DNA from 2 places in the Streptomyces sp. NPDC052301 genome. Region 2 is predicted to be linked to the other one. Evidence: riboswitches for the same ligand, from Rfam matches in the RefSeq annotation. Region 2 holds a riboswitch; the other holds the start of a gene.
What was found. A riboswitch is a leader RNA that binds a small molecule or an ion and turns the genes downstream of it on or off. The one in region 2 is predicted to bind glycine.
Positions count from the first base shown of each region.

Region 1 (14,693 bases), on a different contig from region 2:
GCGGTCCCGAGACGCTCGAGGAACTGGCCGAGGAGACGGGCGCCACCGCGGTCCGGGCCGAGGACGCGGCCGAGGGTGCCGAGATCGTGGTCGTCACCGTCCCGCTGAAGGCGGTTCCGCACCTGCCGGCCGGCCTGCTGGACGGCGCGGCCGAGGATGTCGCGGTGATCGACACCGGCAACTACTACCCGAAGCAGCGCGACGGCCGCATCGCCGAGATCGAGGACGACGGCCTCACCGAGAGCCGCTGGACCGAGCGGCACCTCGGCCACCCCGTGATCAAGGCCTTCAACGGCACCTACGCCCAGGACATCCTGGACCGCCCCCGCCCCGCCGGCGATCCCGAGCGCATCGCCCTCCCGGTCGCCGGTGACGACCGGACGGCCAAGGCGAAGGTGCTCGCCCTGATCGACGAACTCGGCTTCGACACGGTCGACGCCGGCGGCATCGACGACTCCTGGCGCCAGCAGCCGGACACCCCCGTCTACGGCCTCCGCGCGGACACGCAGGGAGTCGAGCGCGCCCTCGCGGAGGCCTCCCCGGAACGCCCGGAGTCCTTCCGGTACTGAAACCGCCGGAGAGACGACGCGGCCCGTTCGCCCCCACGGTGACAGGGGGACGAACGGGCCGCAGGTCGTGCCGTCGTACGCGCTGCGCCGGCTGTGACGGCTAGTGGTCGTTGAGGTAGTAGTGCTGGGACTGGGACTTGTGGTCACCCAGATGGACGTTGACGCCGATGTTGGTGTTCTCGGGGAGGTTGACCGCAGCCCTGCTCAGGGCGTCGCCCACTCCCTCAGTGCGGCCTTGCTGGCGAAGTTGGCCACGTCCTTGTCGTGGGGGGTGCTGCTGTACTGATGGAAGCGCCAGTGCGCCTTGATGCGGGGGTGGCCCGCGGTGACGTAGTCGGCGATCCAGAGGCCGTCGCCGGCGTACGAGGTGGCGTCGATGTTCAGCCAGAAGTCGCGGTTGCAGTAGAGCACGACCCTGTTGTGCGGCCGTAGCCGCTTCACCTTCCGGAGGAACGCGTCCTTCTCCGCGTTGCTCGCGTGGGTGCCGTCGCCCGTGGTCTCCCAGTCGACCGCGAGGATGTCACCGGCGCGTTCGGGCGCGTGCTGGACGAAGTACTCGGCCTGGGTGGTGAGGTCGCCGGGCCACAGGAAGTGGTAGAAGCCGACGACCAGTCCGGCGTCACGGGCCCTCTTGGTCTGGGCGGTGAGCCGGGGATTGACGTACGAGTGCCCCTCCGTCGCCTTGATGAAGGCGAAGGAGAGGCCGTCCGTGTCGTACGCGGAGGACTGGAAGGCACTTACGTCGATGCCGTGCAGCATGTAGGGGTTGTGCCCCGCGGCGCCGTATCCGGAACCTCAGCCTCGGGTGGTCACCGAGCCCAGCACCGAAGCCGACTTCACCGACCAGTCGGAGGTGATGAGGCTGGCGTGGTCCTTGGCCAGCAGGGCCAGCCTGGCGGCGACTTCGGCGTCCGTCGGGTTGGTGGAGGAGATGGCCGGGGACACCCCGTCGGCACCCGTCATGATCGAGAAGTAGTGGTTCGCGGAGTAGAACGAGGTGTCGTAGCCGTTGTTCACGTACGTCGCCGCGTCACCGTCGAAGAACACGAACCAGGGCCGGATCGAGGTGTCGGAAGTCCAGCGGCTCGCCCGCGGATCGCCGTTCGCCGCACCGAGCACCGCGGGGAAGGCCTGGGCCTGCGCGATGTCCCCGGCCGCGTACAGGTCGCGCAGGTGGTCGCCGTACTCCTGGTCCGTCCAGTAGTGGTCGAACGGATTGGCCTGCTCCACCGTGCCCGGGATCAGCTCGAAGAGGAACTTCCCCTTGAGGGAGTCGCGGGCCGGCCAGGCGTTCGCCTTCGCGGCCGCGTCGAGCGAGCTGTACGTGCCGCCCAGCAGATCGGCCGGCTTGTAGACACTGCTGCCGAGCTTCTGCCGCACGAGGGTGTCGAACTCGTCCGGCCCCATGCCCGCGTTGTTGTTGAAGCCGACCTTCATCTCGACCTTGACGACGATCGGCGGATGGTCGGGATGGAGCTGGTTCCAGGCGGCCATGTTGTCCAGGCAACTGCCGAGGTCCTGGTTGCGGCTCTTGCTGTACAGCTCGCTCGGGGTCTTGGCGGCCTCGCAGTTGTTGTCGTTGCCCAGCGGGTTGCTGTGGCTGACCCGCCAGCGGTGACTGAGGCTGTCGACGTACACGTCCAGCTCCAGCAGCGAGGCGCCCGAGTCCAACGCCTGGGCGAAATAAGTGTACTTGGCCTTGTCGTACGCGTTGTGCGTGCCGATCGCCGTCGTCTCGGACAACTTGGGCGCCGCAGCGCGGGCGTTGCCCGGAACCACCAGTAACAGCGCGGCGGCCCCTGCGACCGCCGCCAGCCGTCTCACCAACCGCATGCGTGAACTCCCCATCGTCGATGCCTGGTCGGCGGCAGCGTAGGGGTTCGCGGTTACTTCACGGTAGCCCCTGGAGGAACGCCGGACGCGTGCGCCGCATCCGTCGGTGTCGGTGGCGACTTCACGACGATTGATTCACAAGTGCGGGAGGGAATTCCACTCGTCGTGGCGACTGGAGAGTCCAACGACCTTTCCACGCACGCCATTTGGAGCTTCGGACGCGGAATGTGTGGCTCTACTGTCAGGTCTTCGTACGTAGCGGCAACGGTGGATGGATCGACGCCCAGGAAAGAGCTTTCGCGAGCCGGCTCATAGCCGCTCCGGAACTGCCGGGATCGCGATCAGCGATATCGCCGGGTTCCGTTCGAGCGGCTTTCTGGAAGATCGTTCCCCGTCTTCCGTGTCGACGGCGACCGCCGGCCCGGAACGAGACACGACAGGCGGTCCCGGACTCCACCATCAGCCCGAGAACTTCCTTGTGGAAACGCCGGTCGGCAGGCCACCCGCTCCTCGAACGTGGGGCGCAACCCCCCAGCTGTTCGGTCTGGTGAGCACCGCCCCCGCCGAGGTGAGCGCCCAGGCGGAGTACGCCCTGAACCTTCGAGGACATCGACCTCCTCGACGGGGACGGGCACGTGCTGTGCACCCACATCGGGAACCGGGAGCGCGCCCGGATCCCGGCGAAGGCCGCCGAGTTCCTCGAGCCCTACCTCACCGGAGAGTCGTTCACCATGACGGACCTGCGGAGCAGGGCCGGCGAGAGGGGGGCGACGGTCCTCGTCCAGAACCTCCTGAAGGCCCACATGCTGGTGTCAGCGAAGGAGATGCCCCGTGGCAGTCGAGACCGGGGCGAACGCCTGCTGCCCCCCCACCGGTGTGGACGAGGCCGCACCCGGGCGCTCAGGAGGGGGTCACCGAACCGCTCAGCACTCGATGATGTTCACCGCGAGTCCGCCCCGGGCCGTCTCCTTGTACTTCACGGACATGTCCGCCCCGGTGTCCTTCATGGTCTTGATGACCTTGTCCAGGGACACCTTGTGCGAACCGTCGCCCCGCATCGCCATCTTCGCGGCCGTGACCGCCTTCACCGAGGCCATGCCGTTGCGCTCGATGCACGGGATCTGGACCAGGCCGCCGACCGGGTCGCAGGTCAGGCCCAGGTTGTGCTCCATGCCGATCTCGGCCGCGTTCTCGACCTGCTCGGGGGAGCCGCCGAGCACCTCGGCGAGGGCGCCCGCGGCCATGGAGCAGGCGGAGCCGACCTCGCCCTGGCAGCCGACCTCGGCGCCGGAGATGGAGGCGTTCTCCTTGAAGAGCATGCCGATCGCGCCGGCGGCCAGCAGGAAGCGGACCACGCCGTCCTCGTCGGCGCCGGGGACGAAATTGATGTAGTAGTGCAGGACGGCGGGGATGATGCCCGCCGCGCCGTTCGTGGGGGCGGTCACGACCCGGCCGCCGGCCGCGTTCTCCTCGTTCACCGCCATCGCGTAGAGCGTGATCCACTCCATCGCGTGCGCCTGCGCGTCGCCCTCGGCGCGCAGCTGGCGGGCGGAGACGGCCGCGCGGCGGCGCACCTTCAGGCCGCCCGGCAGGATGCCCTCGCGGGACATGCCGCGCTGCACGCACTCGCGCATCACCCGCCAGATCTCCAGCAGACCCGCGCGGATCTCGTCCTCCGTGCGCCAGGCCCGCTCGTTCTCCAGCATCAGGGAGGAGATCGACAGGCCGGTCTCCTTCGTGAGGCGCAGCAGCTCGTCGCCGGTACGGAAGGGGTACTTCAGGACCGTGTCGTCCAGCACGATGCGGTCCGCGCCCACCGCGTCCTCGTCCACGACGAAACCGCCGCCGACCGAGTAGTACGTCTTCGACAGCAGCTCCGTGCCCGAAGCGTCGTACGCCCATATGGTCATGCCGTTGGCGTGGTACGGCAGGGCCTTGCGGCGGTGCAGGATCAGGTCGTCGTCGAAGGAGAACGGGATCTCGTGCTCGCCGAGGAGCGAGAGCCGGCCCGCCGCCTTGATCTCCTCCACCCGCTCGTCGGCCGTCTCCACGTTCACGGTGCGCGGGGAGGCGCCCTCCAGGCCGAGCAGCACCGCCTTCGGGGTGCCGTGGCCGTGGCCGGTCGCGCCGAGGGAGCCGTACAGCTCGCAGCGCAGGGACGCCACCGAGGGCAGCAGGTCCTCGTTGCGCAGCCGGCGGGCGAACATGCGCGCCGCGCGCATCGGGCCGACCGTGTGGGAGCTGGACGGGCCGATGCCGATCGAGAACAGGTCGAAGACCGAGATGGCCACGGATGACTCCTCAATGCGGGGTGGTGCAAAAGTGGTACAGGGGGCGGGCACCGCGCACGCCGTACTTCCAGTGTGCGCGGTGCCCCGCAGAAGGTGACTTACTTGTTCAGACCCGGGTACAGCGGGTGCTTGTCGGCGAGCGCCTGCACGCGCGCCTTGAGGGCCTCCGCGTCGTAGGACGGCTTCAGCGCCTCCGCGATCACGTCCGCGACCTCGGCGAAGTCCTCGGCCGTGAAGCCGCGGGTGGCGAGGGCGGGCGTGCCGATCCGCAGACCCGAGGTGACCATCGGGGGCCGCGGGTCGTTCGGGACGGCGTTGCGGTTGACCGTGATGCCGACCTCGTGGAGGCGGTCCTCGGCCTGCTGGCCGTCCAGCTCGGACTCGCGCAGGTCGACCAGGATCAGGTGCACGTCCGTGCCGCCGGACAGCACGTTCACGCCGGCCTCACGGGCGTCCGCCGCCGTCAGGCGCTCGGCGAGGATGCGCGCGCCCTCCACGGTACGACGCTGGCGCTCCTTGAACTCCTCCGAGGCGGCGACCTTGAAGGAGACCGCCTTGGCCGCGATCACGTGCTCCAGGGGGCCGCCCTGGAAGCCCGGGAAGACGGACGAGTTCAGCTTCTTCGCGAAGTCCTTCTTCGCGAGGATGATGCCGCCGCGCGGGCCGCCCAGCGTCTTGTGGGTCGTGGAGGTCACCACGTCCGCGTACTCCACCGGGTTCGGGTGCAGACCGGCCGCGACCAGGCCCGCGAAGTGCGCCATGTCGACCCACAGGTAGGCCTCGACCTCGTCGGCGATCCGGCGGAACTCGGCGAAGTCCAGCTGCCGCGGGTACGCCGACCAGCCCGCGATGATCACCTTGGGGCGGTGCTCCTTGGCGAGCCGCTCGACCTCGGCCATGTCGACCAGGCCGGTCTCGACGTCCACGTGGTAGGCGACCACGTCGAACTGCTTGCCGGAGAAGTTCAGGCGCATGCCGTGGGTCAGGTGGCCTCCATGGGCGAGGTCCAGGCCGAGGATGGTGTCCCCGGGCCGGGCCAGCGCGAACAGGGCCGCCTGGTTGGCGGAGGCGCCGGAGTGGGGCTGGACGTTGGCGTACTCGGCGCCGAACAGCTCCTTGATCCGGTCGATGGCGATCTGCTCGGCGACGTCGACGTGCTCGCAGCCGCCGTAGTAGCGGCGGCCCGGGTAGCCCTCGGCGTACTTGTTGGTGAGGACCGAGCCCTGGGCCTCCATCACCGCGAGCGGCGCGAAGTTCTCGGAGGCGATCATCTCCAGCGTGGACTGCTGGCGGTTCAGCTCGGCGTCGACCGCGGCGGCGATCTCCGGGTCGAGCTCGTGCAGGGATGTGTTCAGGACGGACATACGGCTATGACTCCTCAGCCCGCGGTGAAGGCGACGTACTCGTCGGCGGAGAGCAGGTCGGCCGGCTCGTCGGTGATCTTGACCTTGAACAGCCAGCCGCCCTCGAAGGGGGCGCTGTTCACCAGGGCCGGGTCGTCCACGACGTCCTGGTTGGCCGCCACGATCTCGCCGGTGACGGGGGAGTACAGGTCGGAGACCGACTTGGTGGACTCCAGTTCACCGCAGGACTCGCCCGCGGTCACCGTGTCACCGACCTCGGGGAGCTGGGCGTAGACCACATCGCCGAGCGCGTTGGCCGCGAACTCGGTGATGCCGACCGTCGCGACGCCGTTCTCGTCGGCGGCCGACAGCCACTCGTGCTCCTTGCTGTAGCGCAGCTGCTGGGGGTTGCTCATGGCCTGAATTCTCCTGTACGCGCGGGAGTGCTGATGAAGGGGGGACTGCTGGTCCTGCCCGTGAGCAGGGAAGATGTGCGCAGGGTCACGTCCGGGGACGTTCCGCGCCCAGTGTCTACTTCTGGCGCTTGTAGAACGGCAGCGCCACGACCTGGTACGGCTCGTGGCTGCCGCGGATGTCCACGCCCACGCCCTCGGCGCCGGGCGCCGCGTGCGCCGCGTCGACGTAGGCCATGGCGATCGGCTTGCCCAGCGTGGGGGAGGGGGCGCCGGAGGTGACCTCGCCGATCACCTCGCCGCCGGCGACGACGGCGTACCCGGCGCGCGGCACCCGGCGGCCCTCGGCGACCAGGCCGACCAGGACGCGCGGCGGGTTCTGCTCGGCGCGGGCGGCGGCCCCGGTGAGCGCCTCGCGCCCGACGAAGTCACCTTCCTTCTCGAACTTCACCACCCGGCCGAGCCCGGCGTCGAAGGGGGTGAGGGAGGTGGTCAGCTCGTGCCCGTACAGCGGCATGCCGGCCTCCAGGCGCAGGGTGTCGCGGCAGGACAGGCCGCACGGCACCAGGCCGACGCCCTCGCCGGCCTCGGTCAGTGCCTGCCACAGCTCGACGGCGTGCTCCGGCTTCACGAACAGCTCGAAGCCGTCCTCGCCGGTGTAGCCGGTGCGGGCGATGAGGGCCGGGACGCCGGCGACGGTGCCGGGCAGGCCGGCGTAGTACTTCAGGCCGTCCAGGTCGGCGTCCGTGAGGGACTTCAGGATGCCGGGGGACTGCGGGCCCTGGACGGCGATCAGCGCGTACGCGTCCCGGTCGTCGCGGACCTCGGCGTCGAAGCCGGCGGCACGCTCGGTCAGCGCGTCCAGCACCACCTGGGCGTTGGAGGCGTTGGCCACGACCATGTACTCGGTCTCGGCGAGCCGGTAGACGATCAGGTCGTCCAGGATGCCGCCGTCGGCCTGGCAGATCATGGTGTAGCGGGCGCGGCCGACGCCCACGGAGGCGATGTTGCCGACCAGGGCGAAGTTCAGCAGGGCGGCGGCCTGCGGGCCGGTCACGGTGATCTCGCCCATGTGGGAGAGGTCGAACAGACCCGCGTTGGTGCGCACGGCCACGTGCTCGTCGCGCTCGGAGCCGTAGCGCAGGGGCATGTCCCAGCCGGCGAAGTCGGTCATCGTCGCACCGAGCGCGCGGTGCACGGCATCCAGCGCGGTGTGACGGAGTGCGGTACTGCTCATCGGTCGGTCGTCTCCCAGGGCAACAGGGATGGGGCGAGGAACGTTCCTCCCCATCTGTCATCGGAACCTGAGAGGTTCGCCATGACCGCCACAGGGACGACCACGGCTTGCACCTTGGGTGGAGCCACTGACACAGCGGCCCGCTTTTCAGATGTGCCTCGCCCGCGCGGTAACGGGGCCTGAGAGATTCAAGGGAGGGACTTGCTCCTTCGGCGCCCCGGCACCAGTGCTGCCGGGGACTCTCCCGCGCGGATTCAAACGGCCGGTATGCAGTTGGCGGCCACATCATTGCACGGCGGGCCGTCCCTCGTCAGGGCCGCACCTGTAACCGGGCTGTGGCAGGACGCGCACCGAACCGCGGGACTTCGCGCATTACCTTCTCTTTACGTTACACGGGCATGGGTATTACCGAGCATCGAGGGAAGGACGGACCACGGTGAAGAGGACCACGGCGTACGCCACCGCCACCGCCACCGCCACCGGCATCGCGGTGCCGAAGCAGCCCTCCGCCCCGGCGCGCGAGCGCTGCGCAGGACACCCCGCACCGGCCGTCCGCGACCTGCGCGACCGCGCCGGCCGCACCCCGCGCGCGCTGGTCTTCGGACCCCAGGACATCGCGGTGATCACCGGCCTGCCCGGCAGCGGCAAGTCCACCCTCATGCGCCGCGCGGCCGCCGGGCGCCGCATCGACTCCCAGGACACCCGCGACCGCTTCGCGGCCCGCCTGCCCCGCTTCCTGCCGTACGCGCTCTACCGCCCGGCGGTTCGCGTGGCCCACTACGCCGCCCTGCGCCGCGCGCTGCGCGCGGGCGGGGGCGTCGTCGTGCACGACTGCGGCACGCAGCGCTGGGTGCGCGCCTGGCTCGCCCGCGAGGCCCGCCGCCGCGGCGGCACCCTGCACCTGCTGCTGCTCGACGTCCCGGCCGAGACCGCCCGCGAGGGCCAGCGCGAGCGGGGCCGGGGCGTCTCCCCCTACGCCTTCCGCCGCCACCGCCGTACGACCGCCCGGCTGCTGGACGCGGTCGAGCGCGGCGAGACGCCCGCCGGCTGCGGCTCGGCGGTGCTGCTGGACCGGGCGGCGGCCGACGGCCTGCACCGCGTGGACTTCACCGGCTGAGCGGGGCGAGACGACTGTCACAGCCACCCGCTAGCCTTCTGGGTCACAGCAGCGGTTCCCAGCAGGCGGCAGGCACATGGACTTCTCGGCGGCGGACTTCCCGGCGGACATCCCGGCACAGGCACACCCCCACCCGCACGGCGGTTGGCCCGGCAACGAGCTGGAGGAGGTGCTCTCGGCCTCCCTCGGCATACCCGCCGCGGCCGGCCGGATCGTCGAGGTCCTCGGCCGCAGCTTCCTGTGGATCCCCCTGCCGAACGGCGGCGGCCCCGACAGCGGCCCGCTGGACCTGCCCACACTGGACGTCGAGGGTCAGGCGTACGTGCCGGTGTTCAGCTCCGAGGAGCAGCTGCGCCAGGTCGCCGGCTCCCACATGGCGTACACCATCGCCCCGGCCGTGGAGTTCGCCCGCGGGCTGCCCCCGCAGGTCGGCATCGCGGTCAATCCCGACGGAGTGGTCGGCATCCCGATCCCGCCGCAGGCGGTGGCCGAGCTGTGCCGCACCGGCCGCACCCCGCTCGACGGCCCCGGCGCCGGCGGCCGGGTCCGCCTCTTCGAGCCCGACTGGCAGGACGACCCGGTCGACTTCCTCGCGGCCGCCTCCGCGGAGTTCGCCGGCACCGGCGTGGTCCTCACCGCGCGCCGTTGTCTGGCCGCGATAGAGACGGCCGACCCGGTGATGTTCGTAGGCGTCGAACTCTCCCGGTGGGAGGGCGACCTGCGGGCCCTGCCGCTGGAGGCCCTCGGTAAAGCCCTGGGCAAGATCCCGGTGCGCTGGCCGGTCAACCTGGTCCTCCTGGACGTGGCGGACGACCCGGTGGCCGAGTGGCTGAAGACGAAAGTCCGCCCGTTCTATCAGTACGGTCACTGATCGGCCGACCGAGGAGCAGTCGACCGCCGAGGGGCGCGGGAACGGCGCGGCCGGCCACGGACGACCCGCACCCGCGCACGAAGCCGGCGGCCCCGAGCTGCTGGGCGCTTAAGCTGTTCACAAACGCGGGGCAACTCCCAGAAGGGCCGGTACAACAGGTGAGCGCGAGCCACAGCGGCAGCGTCGAGCACATGCTGCGCCAGGTCACCCCCGGACGCTACGACGCCTACGAGGCCCTGCTGCGCGCCCTCGCCGCCCCCTCCTCCGGCCAGATCTGGATGCTCCTGTGGCACGGGCAGGCCGGCGCCCCGGACGCCCAGTACGGCGACATGGAGGTCGGCGGCTTCCACTACGCCCCCTGCGTCACCTCCGCCCAGGAGCTGTCGGCCAGTGGCTGGAACCGCTCCTACGAGGTCGTCGACGGCCTCGACGTGGCCCGCACCCTCTACCCGGACCACTACGGCCTCTGGCTCAACCCGCACGCCCCGGGCGGCGGCGTCGGCATCCCCTGGCTGGATCTGCGCCGCATCGCCACCGGCCTGGACCGCCAGCCCGCCGGCCCCCTCCGCCTGACCGAACCCGGCATCGAGGTCCCGCAGTTCTACGCCCTGCTCGCGCAGAACGCCCACCGCACCCCCGCGCTGCGCTCCCTGCGCCGCGCCTGGGTGCAGCCGGCGCTCGGGGCGCCGTACCTCGCCATCGGCCTGGACGTGTACGACACCTCGCCCGCCGCGGTCGACTCGGTGCGCGCGATGATGCAGCAGTCCGTCGGCGCGGTCCCGGAGGGGCTGCCGGTGTCCACGGTGGCGATGACGGACGACTACGACCCGGTCGTGATGTGGATGCGGACCCACGCCCGCCCGTTCTACGACCGCGAGGCCCACGCGGCCCCGCCGCAGCCCCAGCTCCAGGCCCCGCCACGGACACAGGCCCCGGCCGCCGGGTACGGCTATCCGCCGGTGCACGGCGGCTACTGAGCCGCGACCTCGGGATACGTCGCTCCCGGGGCCCCTGGCCGGGGCGCTTGCGTCCGGTCACCGCGACTCGCTGTCCGTATAACAGGAAACGCCAGCTTGCATCACGGTTGCGCATCCATTCACCGTCAAGGCTGGCGGCTGATCGCGCAAGCGTTGAAGACTCCCCCTTCAAGGGGTTCGCCCCTGTGTACGACGGACTGTTTGATGCCGCTACCAGCGGCAAGTGCGGGCCGGCTACCGCCGGTTGAGAGGGGTCCCAGCCTAATGACGGCACCATTGCACGAGCCGACCGCGGAAGCGGCCCCGGGTGCGGCCGAGGAAGCGGCGGTCGCCGCCACCGACGCGAAGGCCGTTCAGGGCCGGTCGCTGGGCCGGATCGCCTGGGAGCGCCTCAAGCGGGACAAACTCGCCCTCACCGGCGGCGTGGTCGTGGTCCTCCTCATCGCCGTCGCGCTGCTCGCGCCGGTGATCACGGGGCTCGTCGGACAGGACCCGGACGTCTACCACCAGGGCCTGATCGACCCGCTGTTCAGCACCCCCAAGGGCTCCATGGGCGGCATGAGCGGTGACCACCTGCTCGGTGTCGAGCCGGTCAACGGCCGCGACATCTTCGCCCGCATCCTGTACGGCGCCCGGATCTCGCTGCTCGTCGGCTTCCTGTCCGCCGTGGTCGCCGTCATCCTCGGCACCATCCTCGGCATCCTGGCGGGCTTCTTCGGCGGCTGGGTGGACTCGCTCATCAGCCGTGTCATGGACGGCCTCCTGGCCTTCCCGCAGCTGCTGTTCATCATCGCGCTGGTCTCGGTCATGCCCAACCAGATGCTGGGCCTCACCGGTACGGGCGTGCGCGTCTTCGTGATGATCCTGGTCATCGGCTTCTTCGGCTGGCCGTACATCGGCCGCGTGGTGCGTGGCCAGACGCTCTCGCTGCGTGAGCGCGAGTACGTCGAGGCGGCCCGTTCGCTCGGCGCCGGGCGGTTCTACATCCTCTTCAAGGAACTGCTGCCCAACCTCGTCGCGCCCATCATCGTGTACACGACGATGATGATCCCCACGAACATCCTCACCGAAGCGGCACTCAGCTTCCTGGGCGTGGGCGTCAAGCCGCCCACGTCGTCCTGGGGACAGATGCTCTCGAGCGCGATCGACTACTACGACTCGGACCCCATGTACATGGTGATCCCGGGCGTGGCGATCTTCATCACGGTTCTGGCCTTCAACCTCTTCGGCGACGGCGTGCGGGACGCGCTCGACCCGAAGGCGTCCCGCTGAAGTGCCGTACCCCAAGCGTCCCGTGAGCTCATCCACGGGGTCTCTCATCAAATCCGGAGGATCCGAGATCGTGACTACCCAACGCACCTCAGGGCGGCGCAAGCAGGCCCTTGCCGCTGCCGCAGTGGTCGCCGGGCTGCTGACCACGGCGGCGTGCGGCGGTGGCAATGGCGACGGCGGCTCGAAGAACGGCGCTGCCGGCTTCAACGCGGCGGTCAACAAGGTCGCCCAGGCCGACCAGGTCAAGAAGGGCGGCACGCTGAAGTTCGTGAGCACGCAGGACGCCGACTCGTGGGACACCACGCGCGGCTACTACGGGTTCATGTGGGACTTCTCGCGCTACTACAGCCGCCAGCTGGTCACGTACAAGACCGAGCCCGGTGCCGCGGGCGCCGAGCTCACCCCGGACCTGGCCACCGACATGGGCAAGGTCTCGGACGGCGGCAAGACCTACACCTTCACCCTGCGCGACGGTGTCACGTGGGAGGACGGCAAGCCGATCACCTCCCAGGACATCAAGTACGGCATCGAGCGCGTCTGGGCGCAGGACGTGCTGTCCGGCGGTCCGATCTACCTCCAGCAGATGCTGGACCCGAAGAACACCTACAAGGGTCCGTACAAGGACTCCGCCAAGGACCACCTGGGTCTGAAGGCCATCTCCACGCCGGACGCGAAGACGATCGTCTTCCACCTGCCGACGCCCAACTCGGACTTCCTCCAGACCCTGGCGATGACCACGGGCTCCCCGGTCCGTCAGGACAAGGACACCAAGTCCAAGTACGGCCTGCACCCGTTCTCCTCGGGTCCGTACAAGTTCCAGTCGTACAACCCGGGCAAGGGCCTCGTCCTCGTCCGCAACACCAGCTGGAAGGCGTCCTCGGACCCGGTCCGCAAGGCGTACCCGGACAAGATCACCCTGGACATCTCCACCAACCAGGCGGACTCCGACCAGCGCCTCATCAACGGCGACTACGACGTCGACGCCTCCCAGACCGGTCTCGGCGCCCAGGGCCGCCAGATCGCTCTGAAGGAGCACAAGGCGAACCTGGACAACCCGGTCTCCGGCTTCATCCGCTACGCGGTCTTCCCGCAGAGCGTCAAGCCGTTCGACAACCTCCACTGCCGCAAGGCCGTGATCTACGCAGCCGACCACGTGTCGCTGCAGACCGCCCGCGGTGGCCCGGTCGCCGGTGGCGACATCGGCACCAACATGCTCCCGCCGTCGGTCGCCGGTGGTGAGGGCCAGAAGTACGACCCGTACCAGATCGCCACGAAGAACAAGAACGGCAGCGCGGACCTGGCCAAGCAGGAGCTGAAGGCCTGCGGCCAGCCGAACGGCTTCAAGACCACCATCGCGGTCCGCAACAACAAGCAGCAGGAAGTGGCCACGGCCGAGTCCCTGCAGGCCGCGCTGAAGAAGGTCGGCATCACCGCCGACATCTACCAGTACGACGGCTCGCAGTCCCCGGGCATCATCGGCTCGCCCTCGAACGTGGCGAAGAAGAAGCTCGGCATCATCATCATGGGCTGGGGCCCGGACTTCCCGACCGTCCAGGGCTACGGCATCCCGCTGTGGAGCAGCCACTACATCCTGCAGAGCGGTAACAACAACTACGCTCTGATCAAGGACAAGAAGATCGACGGCCTGTTCGACCAGTACACCGGCACGCTGGACGACTCCAAGAAGACCCAGATCGCCACGGACATCAACCATGCGGTCATGGAGGGCGCGTACTACCTGCCCTTCACCTTCGAGCGGCTGCTCAACATCCGCTCCTCGCGTCTGGCCAACGTGTACACGACGAACGCGTACAGCGGTTACTACGACTTCGTCAACCTCGGCCTGAAGTCCACGAAGTAAACCCGGCACACCCGCCGTACGGCACGAAAGGCAGGTGAAGGCCGGCGCGGCGCGACCGTGGGCCGCCGGAAGACCTCCGGCGGCCCGTGGTCCGCAGCGGGCCGTTAGCTGTGCTCGCTTACCTCATCAGGCGGCTGTTCGCCGCCGCAGTGATGCTGGTCGTCATCATCCTGGTGGTCTTCAGCATCTTCTTCCTCGTCCCCAAGTGGGCGGGCGTGGACATCGCCACGAGCTTCGTGGGCAAGCAGGCTGACCCTCACGCCGTCGAGGCGGTGCGGGAGAAGCTGGGCCTGAGCGACCCGATCTACCAGCAGGTCTGGGAGTTCTTCAAGGGCATCTTCGTGGGCCGCACCTACTCGGGCGGCGGCGACGTCACCCACTGTGCCGCCCCGTGCTTCGGCTACTCCTTCCGCAGTGAGCAGGCCGTCTGGCCGGTGCTGACCGACCGCTTCCCGGTGACCCTGGGTCTCGCGATCGGTGCCGCGGTGCTGTGGCTCATCTTCGGTGTCGCGGCGGGTGTGCTCTCCGCCCTCAAGCGGGGCAGCATCTGGGACCGTGGCGCGATGGTCGTCGCCCTGAGCGGCGTCTCGCTCCCGATCTACTTCACCGGCCTGCTCTCGCTGGCGATCTTCAGCTACGGGCTGCACTGGATCGACGGCAAGTACGTCTCGATCGGTGACAGCTTCGGCGGGTGGTTCAGCGGCATGATCCTTCCCTGGATCACGCTCGCCTTCCTCTACGCGGCGATGTACGCCCGTATCACCCGCGCCACGATGCTGGAGATCCTCGGCGAGGACTACATCCGCACCGCCCGCGCCAAGGGCCTCACGGAGCAGGTCGTCATCGGCAAGCACGCCATGCGCTCGACGATGACCCCGATCCTGACCATGCTCGGCATGGACCTCGGCG
Region 1 is NZ_JBIUBE010000026.1:37,549-52,241, reverse strand. It holds gene ACIHEJ_RS39860 (NADPH-dependent F420 reductase) at 1-569, shown strand, start outside; gene ACIHEJ_RS39855 (glycoside hydrolase family 25 protein) at 774-1,328, opposite strand; gene ACIHEJ_RS39850 (phosphatidylinositol-specific phospholipase C domain-containing protein) at 1,365-2,402, opposite strand; gene ACIHEJ_RS39845 (L-serine ammonia-lyase) at 3,326-4,693, opposite strand; gene glyA (serine hydroxymethyltransferase) at 4,792-6,057, opposite strand; gene gcvH (glycine cleavage system protein GcvH) at 6,072-6,452, opposite strand; gene gcvT (glycine cleavage system aminomethyltransferase GcvT) at 6,568-7,686, opposite strand; glycine riboswitch at 7,844-7,943, opposite strand; gene ACIHEJ_RS39825 (AAA family ATPase) at 8,123-8,803, shown strand; gene ACIHEJ_RS39820 (enhanced serine sensitivity protein SseB) at 8,880-9,674, shown strand; gene ACIHEJ_RS39815 (enhanced serine sensitivity protein SseB C-terminal domain-containing protein) at 9,866-10,651, shown strand; gene ACIHEJ_RS39810 (ABC transporter permease) at 10,916-11,923, shown strand; gene ACIHEJ_RS39805 (ABC transporter substrate-binding protein) at 11,994-13,784, shown strand; gene ACIHEJ_RS39800 (ABC transporter permease) at 13,895-14,693, shown strand, end outside.
Region 1: linked by a shared signal. The riboswitch ahead of gcvT (glycine cleavage system aminomethyltransferase GcvT) and the one ahead of gcvP (aminomethyl-transferring glycine dehydrogenase) in region 2 are both predicted to bind glycine.

Region 2 (14,693 bases):
TTCCGCCGCTCACCTCCAGGTCGTAGTGGTGCTCCTCGTCGAGGCGGACGGAGAGTCCGGCCCGGCCCGCCCCGGGCTCCAGCAGGGCGGCGGCCCGGCAGTCGGGGTGCTGCCGGCCGCGGCCGGCGAAGGCGTGGCCGGGCCGGGCCGGGCTGTCGCCGGCGGCGGTCAACGTGAGCCGTCCGGGCCGCTGCGCGAGGGACCAGCAGCCCGCGGGCCTGCGGCGCGGGGAGATCCAGTGCGGCGCGAGGACCGGATCGGTGAAGTCCTCCCGTACCGGCGGCCGTTCGAGGGGCGCCCAGACACTCGGCGCGGGGTGGCGCTCGCGCACCGGTCCGGCTCGGGGCCAGCCGTCGGCCCAGTCGACCGGGACCAGGAAGGCCTCCCGGCCGAGGACGTGGAGCTCCGGGAAGCGGCCGGCGGGTGCCGGGCAGCACCATCCACCAGCTGCCGTCGGCCGCCTGGACCAGATCGGCGTGGCCGGTGCACCGGATCGGTGATCCGGTGCCGCGGTGCGACAGCAGCAGGTTGCCGGGGGCCGGCACCCGGGGGCCGCGCGGCGAGCGGGCACGGGCGACCGACACACGGTGGCCGAGCGCGGTCCCGCCCTCGACGAGCAGCAGGTACCACCAGTCGGCGATCCGGTACAGATGCGGGGCCTCCTGGCCCCTCAGACCGGTGCCGGACCACAGCGGCAGCGGGCCCTCCAGCACCGCCCCGGTGCGCGGGTCGATCCGGGCGACGCCGACCTTGGCCATGGTGCACCAGCAGGAGCCGTCCTCGTCCCAGGCCAGGTCGGGGTCGATGCCCGGCAGGTCGATCCACACCGGGTCCGACCAGGGGCCCTCGGGCCGTTCGGCGGTGACGAGGAAGGTGCCGCCGGCGCCGACGCCGGAGGTGACGACGCGGAAGAGGCCGTCGTGACGGCGGATCGTCGGCGCGTAGATGCCGCCCGAGGCCCGGCAAGGCGTCGGACAGCGTCAACTGCGGCTGTGGAACAGCGGGACGCCGGGGAAGTACTCGAAGCTGGCGCACACCAGGTAGGAGTCGTCCCCCGCCCGGCACACGCTCGGGTCGGGGTGGAAGCCGGGGATGACCGGGTTGTCGTACCTTCGCATGACCGCCCCCACAAGGTCGCCGAAACTTTCGGACCAGGTAGCGAATCTTATTGGCATCCGCCTTCGGCCCGGCAGGTCCCGGACCCTCGCCGTCATCTCCCGCGACCGCGGATTTCCTGAGAACGAGGCCCGCCGGCTGGTCGAATCTCCCGCGCGGGAGTGGGATGGGAGAGCAAGCCCCGTGAGCGGGCCGCCGTGCGCATGGCCCGCGGGCAGCCGTGAGGGACGGTGGCGCCATGTCCGGTTACGACGCCTCGGCGACCGCCCGGGTGGTGGTCGGTGTGAACGGCTCCCTGGGCAGCGTCACGGCTCTGCGCCGGGCCACCGCGCTGGCCCGGCACCTGAGGGCCGAGCTGTGGCCGGTGCTGGCCTGGGAACCACCGGGCGGAGATCCCGCCGCGCGGCGCTCCCCCGCCGCCGGTCTGCCGGTCGACGAGTGGCAACGGCTCGCCCGGCAGCGGCTGGCGTCCGTGCTGGAGGAGATCTTCGACACGGAGGGCCCCGGAGTGCCGATGCACCCGGTGATCGTCCGGGGCGCCCCCGGTCCGGCACTGGTGGCGACCGCGGACCGGGAGGACGACGTCCTGGTCGTGGGCGCGGGACGGCGCGGCCTGCAGCGCGCCTTCTCCGGCCGGGTCTCCCGGCACTGCCTGGCCCACGCCGTCTGCCCGGTCCTGGCGGTTCCGCCGTCCCCGCTGGAGTCCGAGTTGCTCACCGTCCACCGGCGCAACACCTGGCACCGGCGGATGGACACCCGCGGACTGTGAGCGGTCCCGCCGTCCGGCACCGCCCACCGCTGCCTTCGCGTCAAGAACGGCCCCCGACCCGTCAGGGCGCCGTCAAGGTCCCGTCCGTCCGGCGTCCGCCGGGGCGGTGGCTGCCCACCGTCTGAGGCATGGAGTACCGCGACGACACACACCACCGGCTGCGGGGCGCCCGCCCGTCCGGCGCGGAAGCCGTGGTGCACGACCGCGCCTGGGCCCATGACGTCCGCACCTCGGTGTGCTGCGCCGGTGCGCTGCTCGGGCTGCTGCTGCTCATCGACGGGGCGGCCGGTTCCCTCTCTCCGGAGCGCGGTGCCCTGTGGCTCCTGCTGGCCGCGCTGCTGTTCGTCGTGCTGTTCCCGGTCCGCGTGTCGGCGGGCACGGGCTGGCCGGCCACCCGTCGCCTGTGGGCCACCCGTCGGGTCCGCACCGATCTGCTGGTCGCGGTGGGCCCACCGGCCGGTGTGGCGCAGCGCCTGGTCCTGCGCGACGCCCTGGGCGACCGCGTGGAGATCGACCCCGCCGTGCTGACCCGCAACCCCGGCCTCTGGTACCGGCTGGCCGAGGGCGCCCGGGCGGCCGAGACGGCCGGCACCCTTCGGTGCGGCACGACGGCCCTGCACGACCTGTCCGCCCGCCTCGGCCGTGAGACGGCACTGGGGGTGTTCCGCGCGTCCGGCCTGGACTGAGGCCGGCCCGGTCGAGCGCCCCGACGAGACACTCCTGACAGCAGCGGGCCCGCCCCGGCACACGCACGGCTCCGCCGGGGCCCCGTGGGACATGACGCTCGGTGGCCGACTCCTCGGGCCGCCGCTCACCGGGCCGCCCGGTCGCCCCGCTCCTCGCAACCGCCCGCCTGCCTCCCCTTCTTGATGCGACGCGTCGCTCCGCGGGTCATTCTTAACGCAAGATTGACGCCCCCCGAGCCCAGATCCGTAGGCCCGAGCGTCACGCTCTGCTTACGCTGGTGCCGCCGTCCGCGTGATGGCCGGAAAGAGCTGAGCCCCACATCAGGAGCACGCCGATGGCCACGACCGAACACCCTCCCAGTACCGGCCGCCTGCGCGCCTGGATGCTGGAGGGTCTGTCCGACATGGGCAAGCACGGTGGCCACACGGGCCCCCACGCCCAGCCGGAGCCCGCACACAAGGGCCAGCGCTGGTGGCGGGTGATGTGCCTGACGGGTGTCGACTACTTCTCCACCCTCGGCTACCAGCCGGGCATCGCGGCGCTGGCGGCCGGGCTGCTGGGGCCGATCGCGACCATCGTCCTCGTCATCGTCACCCTGGCCGGCGCCCTGCCGGTCTACCGCCGGGTCGCCGAGGAGAGCCCGCACGGCGAGGGATCCATCGCCATGCTGGAGCGGCTGCTGTCCTTCTGGCAGGGCAAGCTGTTCGTGCTCACCCTGCTCGGCTTCGCCGCCACCGACTTCCTGATCACCATCACCCTCTCCGCCGCCGACGCCTCCACCCACCTGGTGGAGAACCCGCATCTGACGAGCGTCCTGCACGGCCACCAGATGGTGATCACGCTGTTCCTGGTGGCGCTGCTCGGCGCGGTGTTCCTCAAGGGCTTCCTGGAGGCGATCGGTGTCGCGACCGCGCTGGTCGGCATCTATCTCGCGCTGAACGTCGTCGTCGTGGTCGTCGGCCTGTATCACGTGATGACCGCCGGACATGTGATCACCGACTGGTCCAGTGCGCTGACCGCGCAGCACGGGAACGTCTTCGTCATGATCGGCCTGGCGTTGCTGGTCTTCCCCAAACTCGCCCTCGGCCTGTCCGGCTTCGAGACCGGCGTGGCCGTCATGCCCCACGTCGAAGGCGACCCCGGTGACACCGAGGAGAAGCCGACCGGCCGGATCCGGGACACCAAGAAGCTGCTCACCACGGCCGCCCTCATCATGAGCGCCTTCCTGATCACCTCCAGCTTCATCACCACGCTGCTCATCCCGGAGAACGAGTTCAAGCCAGGCGGCCAGGCCAACGGACGCGCCCTCGCCTACCTCGCCCACGAGTACCTCGGCGGCGCCTTCGGCACGATCTACGACATCTCGACCATCGCCATCCTGTGGTTCGCCGGCGCCTCCGCCATGGCCGGCCTGCTGAACCTGATGCCGCGCTACCTGCCCCGCTACGGCATGGCCCCGCACTGGGCCCGCGCCGTGCGCCCGATGGTCATCGTCTTCACGCTCATCGCCTTCCTGGTCACCTGGATCTTCGACGCCAACGTCGACAAGCAGGGCGGCGCCTACGCCACCGGTGTGCTGGTGCTCATCAGTTCCGCGGCGATCGCGGTGACCATCGCCGCGCGCAAGGCCGGGCAGCGCAAGTGGGCCATCGGCTTCGGCGTGATCTCCGCGGTGTTCCTCTACACCACCGTCGTCAACGTCATCGAACGGCCCGACGGCGTGAAGATCGGCGCCTGCTTCATCGCGGGCATCATCCTGGTCTCGCTGCTGTCCCGCCTCGCCCGTGCCTTCGAGCTGCGCGTGACCAGCGTGACGCTGGACTCCATGGCGGAACGGTTCATCCGGGACATGGCCAGCCGCAAGATGCGGATCATCGCCAACGAGCCCGGTCACCGTGACAAGGCCGAGTACCGCGACAAGATCGAGCAGATCCGCGCCGACAACGAGATGCCCGAGCAGGAGGACTTCGTCTTCGTCGAGGTCACCGTCACCGACCCCTCCGAGTTCGAGGCGAGCCTGACCGTGCGTGGCGAGGTGCTGCACAACCGCTACCGCGTGCTCACCCTGGAGTCCGCCTCCATCCCGAACGCCCTGGCCGCGCTCCTCCTGCACGTCCGTGACACCACCGGCTGCACCCCGCACATCTACTTCGAGTGGACCGAGGGCAACCCGTTCGCCAACTTCCTGCGCTTCTTCCTCTTCGGCCAGGGCGAGGTCGCCCCGGTCACCCGTGAGGTCCTGCGCGAGGCGGAACCGGACCGCAGGCGCCGGCCGAAGGTCCACACCGGCTGACACGGACCGGCCCCGCGTCCGCGGTGACCGCCTGCTGGCCCTATCGTGACCGGCATGCAGTCCTACACGATCGGCCAGGCGGCGCGGCTGCTCGGCGTGAGCCCGGACACCGCCCGGCGCTGGGCCGACGCCGGCCGGGTGGCCACCCATCGCGACGAGGCCGGGCGGCGGCTCATCGACGGCCGCGCCCTCGCCGCGTTCTCGGTCGAACTCGCCAAGGGCGGCGGCGCGGAGGAGGACGCCTCCTCCTACACCTCCGTCCGCAACGCCTTCCCCGGCATCGTCACGGCGATCAAGCTCGGCGACGTCGCCGCGCAGGTGGAGATCCAGGCGGGCCCGCACCGGCTGGTGTCCCTGCTCACCCGGGAAGCCGTAGAGGAACTGGGCCTGGAGGTCGGCATGGAGGCCACCGCGCGCGTGAAGTCCACCAACGTGCACATCGACCGCGTCTGACCGGATCGGCCGCGGCGGTTCAGGAAGCCGCCGCCGGCGCGCGACGGGGTGCGGCCGGCGCCGCGGCGCGCGGGGTGCCGTCCGGGTGCCGGTCGGCCGGACCGAAGCGGTACTCCCCGTCCACCCGGATCGCGCTGATGCCGCTGATGTGCCGGGCGCCGCACCGGTCCTGGGGGAGCACCAGCTGAGGGCCCGCCGTGTCCAGCGGGGTGCCGTCGATGCTCACGCCGAGCAGCACGGGCGCGTCGGCGAAGTCCGGGTCGATCTCGGCCCAGGACAGCAGCGTGTGGTGGCCGTCGGTGCCGGTGACCGCGATGAGGAAGCGCAGCCGGTCCTTGCGCCGGGACGGGTCGAAGCCGGGACCGGCGTCGGCGAGGACGTCGTACAGACGCGGGCCGGCGAACCGGTGGTGCTGGACGCCGCTGGTCGCGCACTCGAAGCTGGCGTCCACCCGGTGCTGCGGCCAGCGGAGCAGATCGGGCACCGTCAGCCTGCCGGGTCGTACCAGATCGCCGGTCAGGACGATTTCCGCGAGTGTCACCGTCGACCACCTCCCGCTGCACCGTACCCGCCGGGGACTCCCGTGCAAACGCACATGCAAGCTACAAGTCACAAGTTCGCAGCTCATGCGATGCGACAGGAGACTTACACCTGGCAGATGCGGCAGTATCATCGCCGCACGGCCGGTCCCCCGGCCGCGACAGGGCGCGACTGTTGGTACACAGAACCCGAGGAGTAGATCCGTGATGACCCGTTCCGTGCGCCGGACCCGGCGGATGCTGCAGCTGGCCGGTGCGGGAGCCGCAGCCCTGATGGCACTCAGCGCCTGCTCCTCCTCCGACGGCGACTCGTCGCCCAAGTCCGACAGGTCCACCTCCGCCTCCCCGAAGCTGTCCGGCACGGTCACCGTGTTCGCCGCCGCTTCCCTGAAGGAGAGCTTCACGACCTTGGGCAAGGAGTTCGAGCAGCAGCACCCGGGCACGAAGGTCACGTTCAACTTCGGCGGCAGCGACACCCTCGCCGCGAGCATCACCGGCGGAGCCCCGGCGGACGTCTTCGCCGCCGCCAGCCCCAAGACCATGGCGATCGTGACGGACAAGAAGGACGCCGTCGGCACCCCGGCCACCTTCGTGCGCAACCAGCTGGAGATCGCCACCCTGCCGGGCAACCCCGACAAGGTGTCCTCCCTGAAGGACCTGACCAAGTCCGGCCTGAAGGTCGTGTTGTGCGACAGGACCGTGCCGTGCGGCGCCGCCGCGCAGAAGGCCCTGGACGCCGGCAAGCTCAAGCTCACCCCGGCCTCCTACGAACAGGACGTCAAGAGCGCCCTGAACAAGGTGGAGCTGAAGGAGGCGGACGCCGCGGTCGTCTACAAGACCGACGTGAAGTCCGCGGGCGGCAAGGTGGAGGGCGTGGAGTTCCCCGAGTCCGCCCAGGCGATCAACGACTACCCGATCGTCCTGCTGAAGAACGCGCCGAACGCCGAGGCCGCCAAGGCGTTCATCGCCCTCGTGCAGTCCGCCGAGGGCCAGAAGGTGCTGAGCCGGGCCGGCTTCCTCAAGCCGTGACCCCGCTCGACGAGCCCGGCGCCGCGGCCGGCCCCCGCACGGGCCGGCCGCGGCGCCGCCGCGCCGGCGCGGGAGGTCGGCGCGGTGTGCCGTTGCCGCTGCTGCTGCCGGGTGTGCTGGCCCTCGCGTTCCTGCTGCTGCCGCTTCTCGCGCTGCTGGTGCGTGCCCCCTGGCGCAGTCTGCCCGACCAGCTGACCAGCACCGAGGTGTGGCAGGCGCTCCAGCTGTCCCTGGTCAGCGCCACCACGGCGACGGCCGTGAGCCTGGTCCTCGGTGTGCCGCTGGCCTGGCTGCTGGCCCGCACCGAGTTTCCCGGCCGGGGCCTCGTCCGGGCCCTGGTGACCCTGCCCCTCGTGCTCCCGCCGGTGGTCGGGGGTGTGGCGCTGCTGCTCGCCCTGGGCCGCAACGGGATCATCGGCAAGTCGCTCGACGCCTGGTTCGGGATCACCCTGCCGTTCACCACCACCGGGGTCGTCGTCGCGGAGGCGTTCGTCGCGATGCCGTTCCTGGTCATCAGTGTCGAGGGCACCCTGCGCGCCGCCGACCCGCGCTACGAGGAGGCGGCGGCCACGCTCGGCGCGTCCCGGTTCACCGCATTCCGCCGGGTCACGCTCCCGCTCATCGCCCCCGGCATCGCGGCCGGCGCGGTGCTCGCCTGGGCGCGCGCGCTCGGCGAGTTCGGGGCCACGATCACGTTCGCCGGCAACTTCCCCGGACGTACCCAGACCATGCCCCTCGCGGTCTACCTCGCCCTGCAGAACGACCCGGAGGCCGCCATCGCCCTCAGCCTGGTGTTGCTCGCCGTGTCGATCGCGGTCCTGGCCGGACTGCGGGACCGCTGGCTGACAGGAGCGTGACCGTGCCCGGAGGATGGGGAAAGACCCCTGCGCCTGTGCCGACGGACGGACCCATGACCGACATCGATGCCCCCAGGGCCGGCCTCGAGGTGTCCGGCGAGCAGGGCCTGGACGCCCATCTCGTCGTCGACCGGGGCTCCTTCCGGCTGGACGTGACGTTGACCGCGGCCCCCGGCGACGTCGTCGCCCTCCTCGGTCCCAACGGTGCCGGCAAGACCACCGCGCTGCGCGCCCTCGCCGGTCTCGCCCCGCTCACCGACGGCCACCTGCGGCTCGACGGCACCGCGCTGGAGCGCACTCCCCCGGAGTCCCGCCCGGTCGGCGTGGTCTTCCAGGACTACCTGCTCTTCCCGCACCTGACCGCGCTGGACAACGTGGCCTTCGGGCCGCGCTGCCGGGGCACGTCCAAGGCCGAGGCCCGCGCCCGGGCCGCCGTCTGGCTGGACCGGATGGGCCTCGCCGACCACGCGGGCGCCAAACCCCGCCGCCTCTCCGGCGGCCAGGCCCAGCGGGTGGCACTCGCCCGCGCCCTGGCCATCCGGCCCCGGCTGCTGCTCCTGGACGAGCCGCTGGCGGCCCTGGACGCCCGCACCCGGATGGAGGTCAGGTCCCAGCTCCGCCGTCATCTGGCCGAGTTCGAGGCGGTCGCCGTCCTCGTCACGCACGACCCGTTGGACGCGATGGTGCTCGCGGACCGGCTGGTGGTCGTCGAGCACGGCCAGGTCGTCCAGGAGGGCACGCCCGCCGACATCGCCCGGCACCCGCGCACCGACTACATCGCCCAGCTCGTCGGCCTCAACCTCTACCGGGGAGAGGCGGACGGGCACACGGTACGAATCGACGCCGGCCCTTCGATCACCACCACGGAAGTGCTGGCCGGCCCGGTCTTCGTGGCGTTCCCGCCGGCCGCCGTCACCCTCTTCCGGGAACGTCCCGGCGGCGCCAGCGCCCGGAACCTGTGGCGCTGCGAGGTGGCGGGCCTGGAGACCCACGGTGACCAGATCCGCGCCGACCTCACCGGCGCACTCCCGCTCGCCGCCGACCTCACCACCGTCGCCGCCGCCGAACTCGACCTGCATCCCGGTGCATCGGTCTGGGCGACAGTCAAAGCGACGCAGACCCACGCATACCCAGCCTGACGGCTCCCCCGCACTACCGTCGGGCCATGACCCTGAGCATCCGCAACCAGCTCCCCGGCACCGTCACCGCGGTCCATCCCGGCGAGGCCATGGCCACCGTCAAGGTCCGTCTGGACGGCGGCCAGGACCTCACCGCAGCCATCACCAAGGAGTCCGCCGAGGACCTCGCTCTCGCCCCCGGCTCCCCCGTCCGCGCCCTGGTGAAGTCGACCGAGGTGTCCCTCGCCACCGGCCGTGTCGAGGGTCTGTCCATCCGCAACCAGCTCCCCGGCGCGGTCGTCGGCCTCACCACCGGAGCCGCCATGGCCTCCGTGAGGATCTCCGTCCCCGGGGGCGAACTGACCGCGGCGATCACCAAGGACGCGGCCACCGAGCTCGGCCTCTTCGTGGGCTCCGACGTGATCGCCCTCATCAAGGCGACCGAGGTGTCCCTGGCGACGGACTGAAGACGCGGCGGGGCCCCGCCCGGAGACCGGACGGGGCCCTTGACGCCACTCGCTCGCTCAGTCCTCGTAGGCGTCCAGCGGCGGGCAGGAGCAGACCAGGTTGCGGTCGCCGAACGCCTGGTCGATGCGGCGGACCGGCGGCCAGTACTTGTCGGCGGCCGAGACACCGGCCGGGAAGACGGCCTCCTCGCGGCTGTAGGCGTGCGTCCACTCACCGCCGAGCGCGGCGGCGGTGTGCGGGGCGTTGCCCAACGGGTTGTCCTCCGCCGGCCACTCGCCCGAGCCGACCTTCTCGATCTCCGCGCGGATGGCGATCATCGCGTCGCAGAACCGGTCCAGCTCGGTGAGGTCCTCCGACTCGGTCGGCTCGATCATCAGCGTGCCGGCCACCGGGAAGGACATGGTCGGCGCGTGGAAGCCGTAGTCGATCAGCCGCTTGGCCACGTCGTCCACGCTCACGCCGGTCGACTTGGTCAGCGGACGCAGGTCGATGATGCACTCGTGCGCGACCAGGTTGCCGGGGCCGGTGTAGAGCACCGGGTAGTGCGGCTCCAGGCGCTTGGCGATGTAGTTCGCGGAGAGCACCGCGACCTGCGTGGCGCGCTTGAGGCCCTCGCCGCCCATCAGGCGGACGTACGCCCACGAGATGGGGAGGATGCCCGCGGATCCCCACGGCGCCGCCGAGATCGGGCCGACGCCCGTCTCCGGGCCCGCGGCCGGCTGCAGCGGGTGGTTCGGCAGGTACGGCGCCAGGTGCGAGCGCACCGCGACCGGGCCGACGCCGGGGCCGCCGCCGCCGTGCGGGATGCAGAAGGTCTTGTGCAGGTTCAGGTGCGAGACGTCACCGCCGAAGTGGCCGGGCTTGGCCAGGCCGACCAGGGCGTTGAGGTTGGCGCCGTCGACGTACACCTGGCCGCCGGCCTCGTGCACCCGGGCGCAGATGTCGGCGACGTGCTCCTCGAAGACGCCGTGCGTCGAGGGGTAGGTGATCATCAGTACGGCGAGCTCGTCGCGGTACTGCTCGATCTTCGCCCGCAGGTCCTCGACGTCGATCTCGCCGTCCTCGGCGGTCCTGACGACGACGACCTTCATGCCGGCCATCACGGCGCTGGCGGCGTTGGTGCCGTGCGCGGAGGACGGGATCAGGCAGACGGTGCGCTGCTCGTCACCGTTGGCGCGGTGGTAGCCGCGTACGGCGAGCAGACCGGCCAGCTCGCCCTGGGAACCGGCGTTCGGCTGGAGGGAGACCTTGTCGTAGCCGGTGACCTCGGCGAGACGTTCCTCCAGCTCACGGATGAGCGTGAGGTAGCCCTCGGCCTGCTCGGCCGGGGCGAAGGGGTGCAGCTGGCCGAACTCGGGCCAGGTGACCGGCTCCATCTCGGTGGTCGCGTTGAGCTTCATGGTGCAGGAGCCCAGCGGGATCATGCCGCGGTCGAGCGCGTAGTCGCGGTCGGACAGCTTGCGCAGGTAGCGCAGCATCGCGGTCTCGGAGCGGTGCTGCTCGAAGACCGGGTGGGTGAGGTAGGAGTCGGTGCGCAGCAGCGCCTCGGGCAGGGTGTCCTCGGCGGTCGCGTCCAGCGCCTCGATGTCGCCGGTGACGCCGAAGGCGGAGAAGACGGCGTCCAGCAGGGCGCGGTTGGTGGTCTCGTCGCAGGCGAGGGAGACGTGGTCGGCGTCGACCAGCCGCAGGTTGGCCCCGTTGTCCCGGGCGGCGGCGACGACCTCGGCGGCCTTGCCGGGCACGCGCGCCGTGAGGGTGTCGAAGAAGGCGCCGTGGACGATCTCGACGCCGCCGGCCCTGAGGCCCTCGGCGAGGATCGTCGCGTAACGGTGGGTGCGGCGGGCGATGGTCTTCAGCCCCTCGGCGCCGTGGTAGACCGCGTACATCCCGGCCATGACCGCGAGCAGCACCTGCGCGGTGCAGATGTTGCTCGTGGCCTTCTCGCGGCGGATGTGCTGCTCACGGGTCTGCAGGGCGAGCCGGTAGGCCTTGTTGCCGTCGGCGTCGACGGACACGCCGACGAGACGGCCGGGCAGGCTGCGCGCGAACTTCTCGTGGACGGCCATGTAGCCGGCGTGCGGACCGCCGAAGCCCATCGGCACGCCGAAGCGCTGGGTGGTGCCGACGGCGATGTCCGCGCCCAGTTCGCCCGGCGAGGTCAGCAGGGTCAGCGCCAGCAGGTCGGCGGCGACGGTGACCAGGGCGCCCAGCTCGTGCGCCTGGTCGATGACCGGCTTGATGTCCCGTACGGCACCGGAGGCGCCCGGGTACTGGATCAGCACGCCGTTGATCTCACGCCCGGCGACCTCGGCCGGGATGCCCTCGCCGAGGTCGGCGACGACGACCTCGACACCGGTCGGCTCGGCCCGCGTCTCGATGACCGCGATGGTCTGCGGCAGCGCGTCCGCGTCGACCAGGAACAGGCCCTTCTTGTTCTTGCCCATGCGCCGGGACAGCGCCATCGCCTCGGCCGCGGCCGTGCCCTCGTCGAGCAGGGAGGCTCCCGAGGTGGGCAGGCCGGTGAGCTCGGCGACCATGGTCTGGAAGTTCAGCAGGGCCTCGAGCCGCCCCTGGGAGATCTCCGGCTGGTACGGCGTGTAGGCCGTGTACCAGGCCGGGTTCTCCATGACGTTGCGCAGGATGACCGGCGGCGTGAACGTGCCGTAGTAGCCGAGGCCGATCATGGAGCCGAGGACCTGATTGCGGTCGGCGAGCGAACGCAGCTCGGCCAGTACCTCGGCCTCGGTGCGGGCGCCCGGCAGGTCGAGGGCGTCGGCGTTCTTGATCACATCCGGGACCGCGGCGGCGGTCAGCTCGTCGAGCGAGCCGTAGCCGACGTGCGCGAGCATCTTGGCCCGCGCCTCCTGGTCAGGCCCGATGTGGCGCTGCTCGAAGGGAATGCCCGCTTCGAGCTCCGAGAGCGGCATGCGGTGGGCGGTCATTGCGGAGGCCTCCTGGTCTGACGCGACCTTCGAGGGGCACCACGGCGCGGGTACCCCGACGGCCTCCCCCTCTGTCATCTCAACCTGAGAGCTTCACCGGGCATGCCCCGGCTTTCACCGTCGGTGAGAGCGGAAGCCGTCGACACCCGCCCTGCTTTCCAGAGTGACCTCGTCCGTGCGGTACGTGAGCCTGAGAGATTCCGGGGAGGATTTGCTCCTTCGGCGCCTCCGAGGTGGTCGGAGGACTCTCCCGCACGGGGTCAGCAGCCGCTGTCAGCGTACCAGCGAGGTCAACGCCGGGGCCCTCGAGTGGCCGCCTCCCTGAATGTGCTCTTTTGTAGTGCTTACGGATGAGTTGCGACCACGTGGAGGGAGAGGGACCGTGCAGACCGACATCGATCCGCGCAACCTGATCGGCCGCAAGGCGTTCGACCGCAATGGCACCAAGATCGGCACCATCGACGAGGTGTATCTGGACGACGCGACCGGCGTACCCGAGTGGGCCGCCATACGCACCGGCCTGTTCTCCCGCGACGCCTTCGTCCCCCTGGAGCCGAGCGAGCTGATCGACGGCGCCCTCCGGGTCCCCTTCGAGCGCGCCCTCATCAAGGACGCCCCCGACTTCGGCGTGGGCCGCCACCTCTCCCCCGAGCAGGAACTCCAGCTCTACCACCACTACGGCCTCGACGTGGCAGCACCCCCGTCGGTCCCCGACCACGACTTCGGCAAGCTGGCGGGGTCGGAGGAGACCTGAGCGCAGACATCTTCCGGCGTCCGGGGCGACACCAACGGCAACGGGTCCGCCGGCTCCAGCGCGGGATCCTCGACAGAGAACGTCCGCACCCTCCCCGGAGACGACTGGGGCGTCTCGAACCGCACGGTGACCCGCCCCAGCCCGCTTCCCTGCACCCACCCCGGCCCGTGCTCGGCGTGCCGCACGTCCTGCCCGGCACGCCAGTGCCGTCCGACGGGCTCCGGCTGCTCCGCCACGGCCTCGGCGACCGCGCCCTTCCCCGGCTCCTCCACCGCAGGCACCGGCTCGGCCTGCGCGGCCTGCGCGAACAGGTCCTCCTGCGTGTAGTCGGCGAGCCCGGAGACACCCACCCCGAGGAGCCGTATCCCGCCCGTGGTGTCCACGGAGTCCAGCAGCCGCGCCGCCGCCTCGCGGACGACCGCCGGGTCGTCCGTGGGCCCTCTGAGCGTCTCGGAGCGGGTCAGCGTCGAGAAGTCGTACCGCCTTACCTTCAGCACGATGGTCCGCCCGGACAGCCCGGCCCCGCGCAGCCGCCCCACGCACCGGTCGGCGAGCCGCTGCACCTCCAGACCGATCCGCAGCCTGTCGTGGATGTCCACGTCGTAGGTGTCCTCGACCGACACCGACTTCGCCTCGCGCTCGGCCACCACGGGCCGGTCGTCCCGGGCCAGCGCCATGGCGTACAGCGCCTGGCCGTGCGCCTTGCCGAGCAGCCGGACCAGTTCGTCCTGCCCCGCCTCGGCCAGCTCCTCGACCGTGGTGATCCCGGCTCTGCGCAGATGGTCGCCGGTGGCCGGTCCGACCCCCGGCAGGGTCCGCACCGGCATCGGCGCCAGCAGGGCGCGCTCGGTGCCCGGCTCGATGAGCACCAGACCGTCCGGCTTTGCCTCCTCGGAGGCGATCTTCGCGAGCATCTTGGAGGCAGCGAGGCCCACCGACCCCGTGAGCCCTGTGACCTGTCGGATGTCGGCGCGCAGCTTCACGCCGGTCAGCCGCGCCGACTCCTCGTCCCAGGCCGCTCCGCCGGCCTCCAGATCGACGAACGCCTCGTCCAGGCTCAGCGGCTCCACCAGCGGCGACAGCTCCCGCAGCAACGCCATCACCTGCTCGCTGATCGACCGGTACAGGGAGAAGCGCGGCACGAGGTACGCGGCGTTCGGCGCGAGCCGGCGTGCCTGTGCCATCGGCATCGCCGAGTGCACCCCGAAGACCCGTGCCTCGTACGACGCGGTGGCCACCACCCCGCGCGGCCCGAGCCCGCCCACGACGACCGCCTTCCCACGCAGGCTCGGCTTGGATGCCTGCTCCACCGAGGCGTAGAAGGCATCCATGTCGAGATGCAGGATCGTGGGCGCGTTTCTCACATCTCCGATGCTGCACCACGGCACTGACAATGCGGTGGCCTCGGCGGGCACCCCGGGAGTACGGCGGTCAGACCGCCTTGTTGCGGCGCCGCGCCAGCTCGTCCGCGGGGTTGTGGCCGACGAGGGTCTCGCCCGTGTCGACGCGCTCGCCGTGCAGCTGCGAGAGCGCGTTCTCCACGTCCCGCCACACCACGCCGACGGCGATCCCGAAGATGCCCTGACCACCCTGGAGCAGGGCGTGCACCTCGTCCGGCGAGGTGCACTCGTAGACGGTGGCGCCGTCGCTCATCAGGGTCATGCGCTC
Region 2 is NZ_JBIUBE010000002.1:811,591-826,283, forward strand. It holds partial or broken gene ACIHEJ_RS07415 (glycoside hydrolase family 43 protein) at 1-1,118, opposite strand, end outside; gene ACIHEJ_RS07420 (universal stress protein) at 1,355-1,885, shown strand; gene ACIHEJ_RS07425 (hypothetical protein) at 2,014-2,571, shown strand; gene ACIHEJ_RS07430 (amino acid transporter) at 2,907-4,865, shown strand; gene ACIHEJ_RS07435 (molybdopterin-binding protein) at 4,920-5,318, shown strand; gene ACIHEJ_RS07440 (molybdopterin-dependent oxidoreductase) at 5,338-5,859, opposite strand; gene modA (molybdate ABC transporter substrate-binding protein) at 6,065-6,886, shown strand; gene modB (molybdate ABC transporter permease subunit) at 6,883-7,743, shown strand; gene ACIHEJ_RS07455 (ABC transporter ATP-binding protein) at 7,797-8,882, shown strand; gene ACIHEJ_RS07460 (molybdopterin-binding protein) at 8,909-9,328, shown strand; gene gcvP (aminomethyl-transferring glycine dehydrogenase) at 9,386-12,271, opposite strand; glycine riboswitch at 12,440-12,534, opposite strand; gene ACIHEJ_RS07470 (PRC-barrel domain-containing protein) at 12,654-13,025, shown strand; gene ACIHEJ_RS07475 (DNA polymerase IV) at 12,947-14,389, opposite strand; gene ACIHEJ_RS07480 (MerR family transcriptional regulator) at 14,457-14,693, opposite strand, start outside.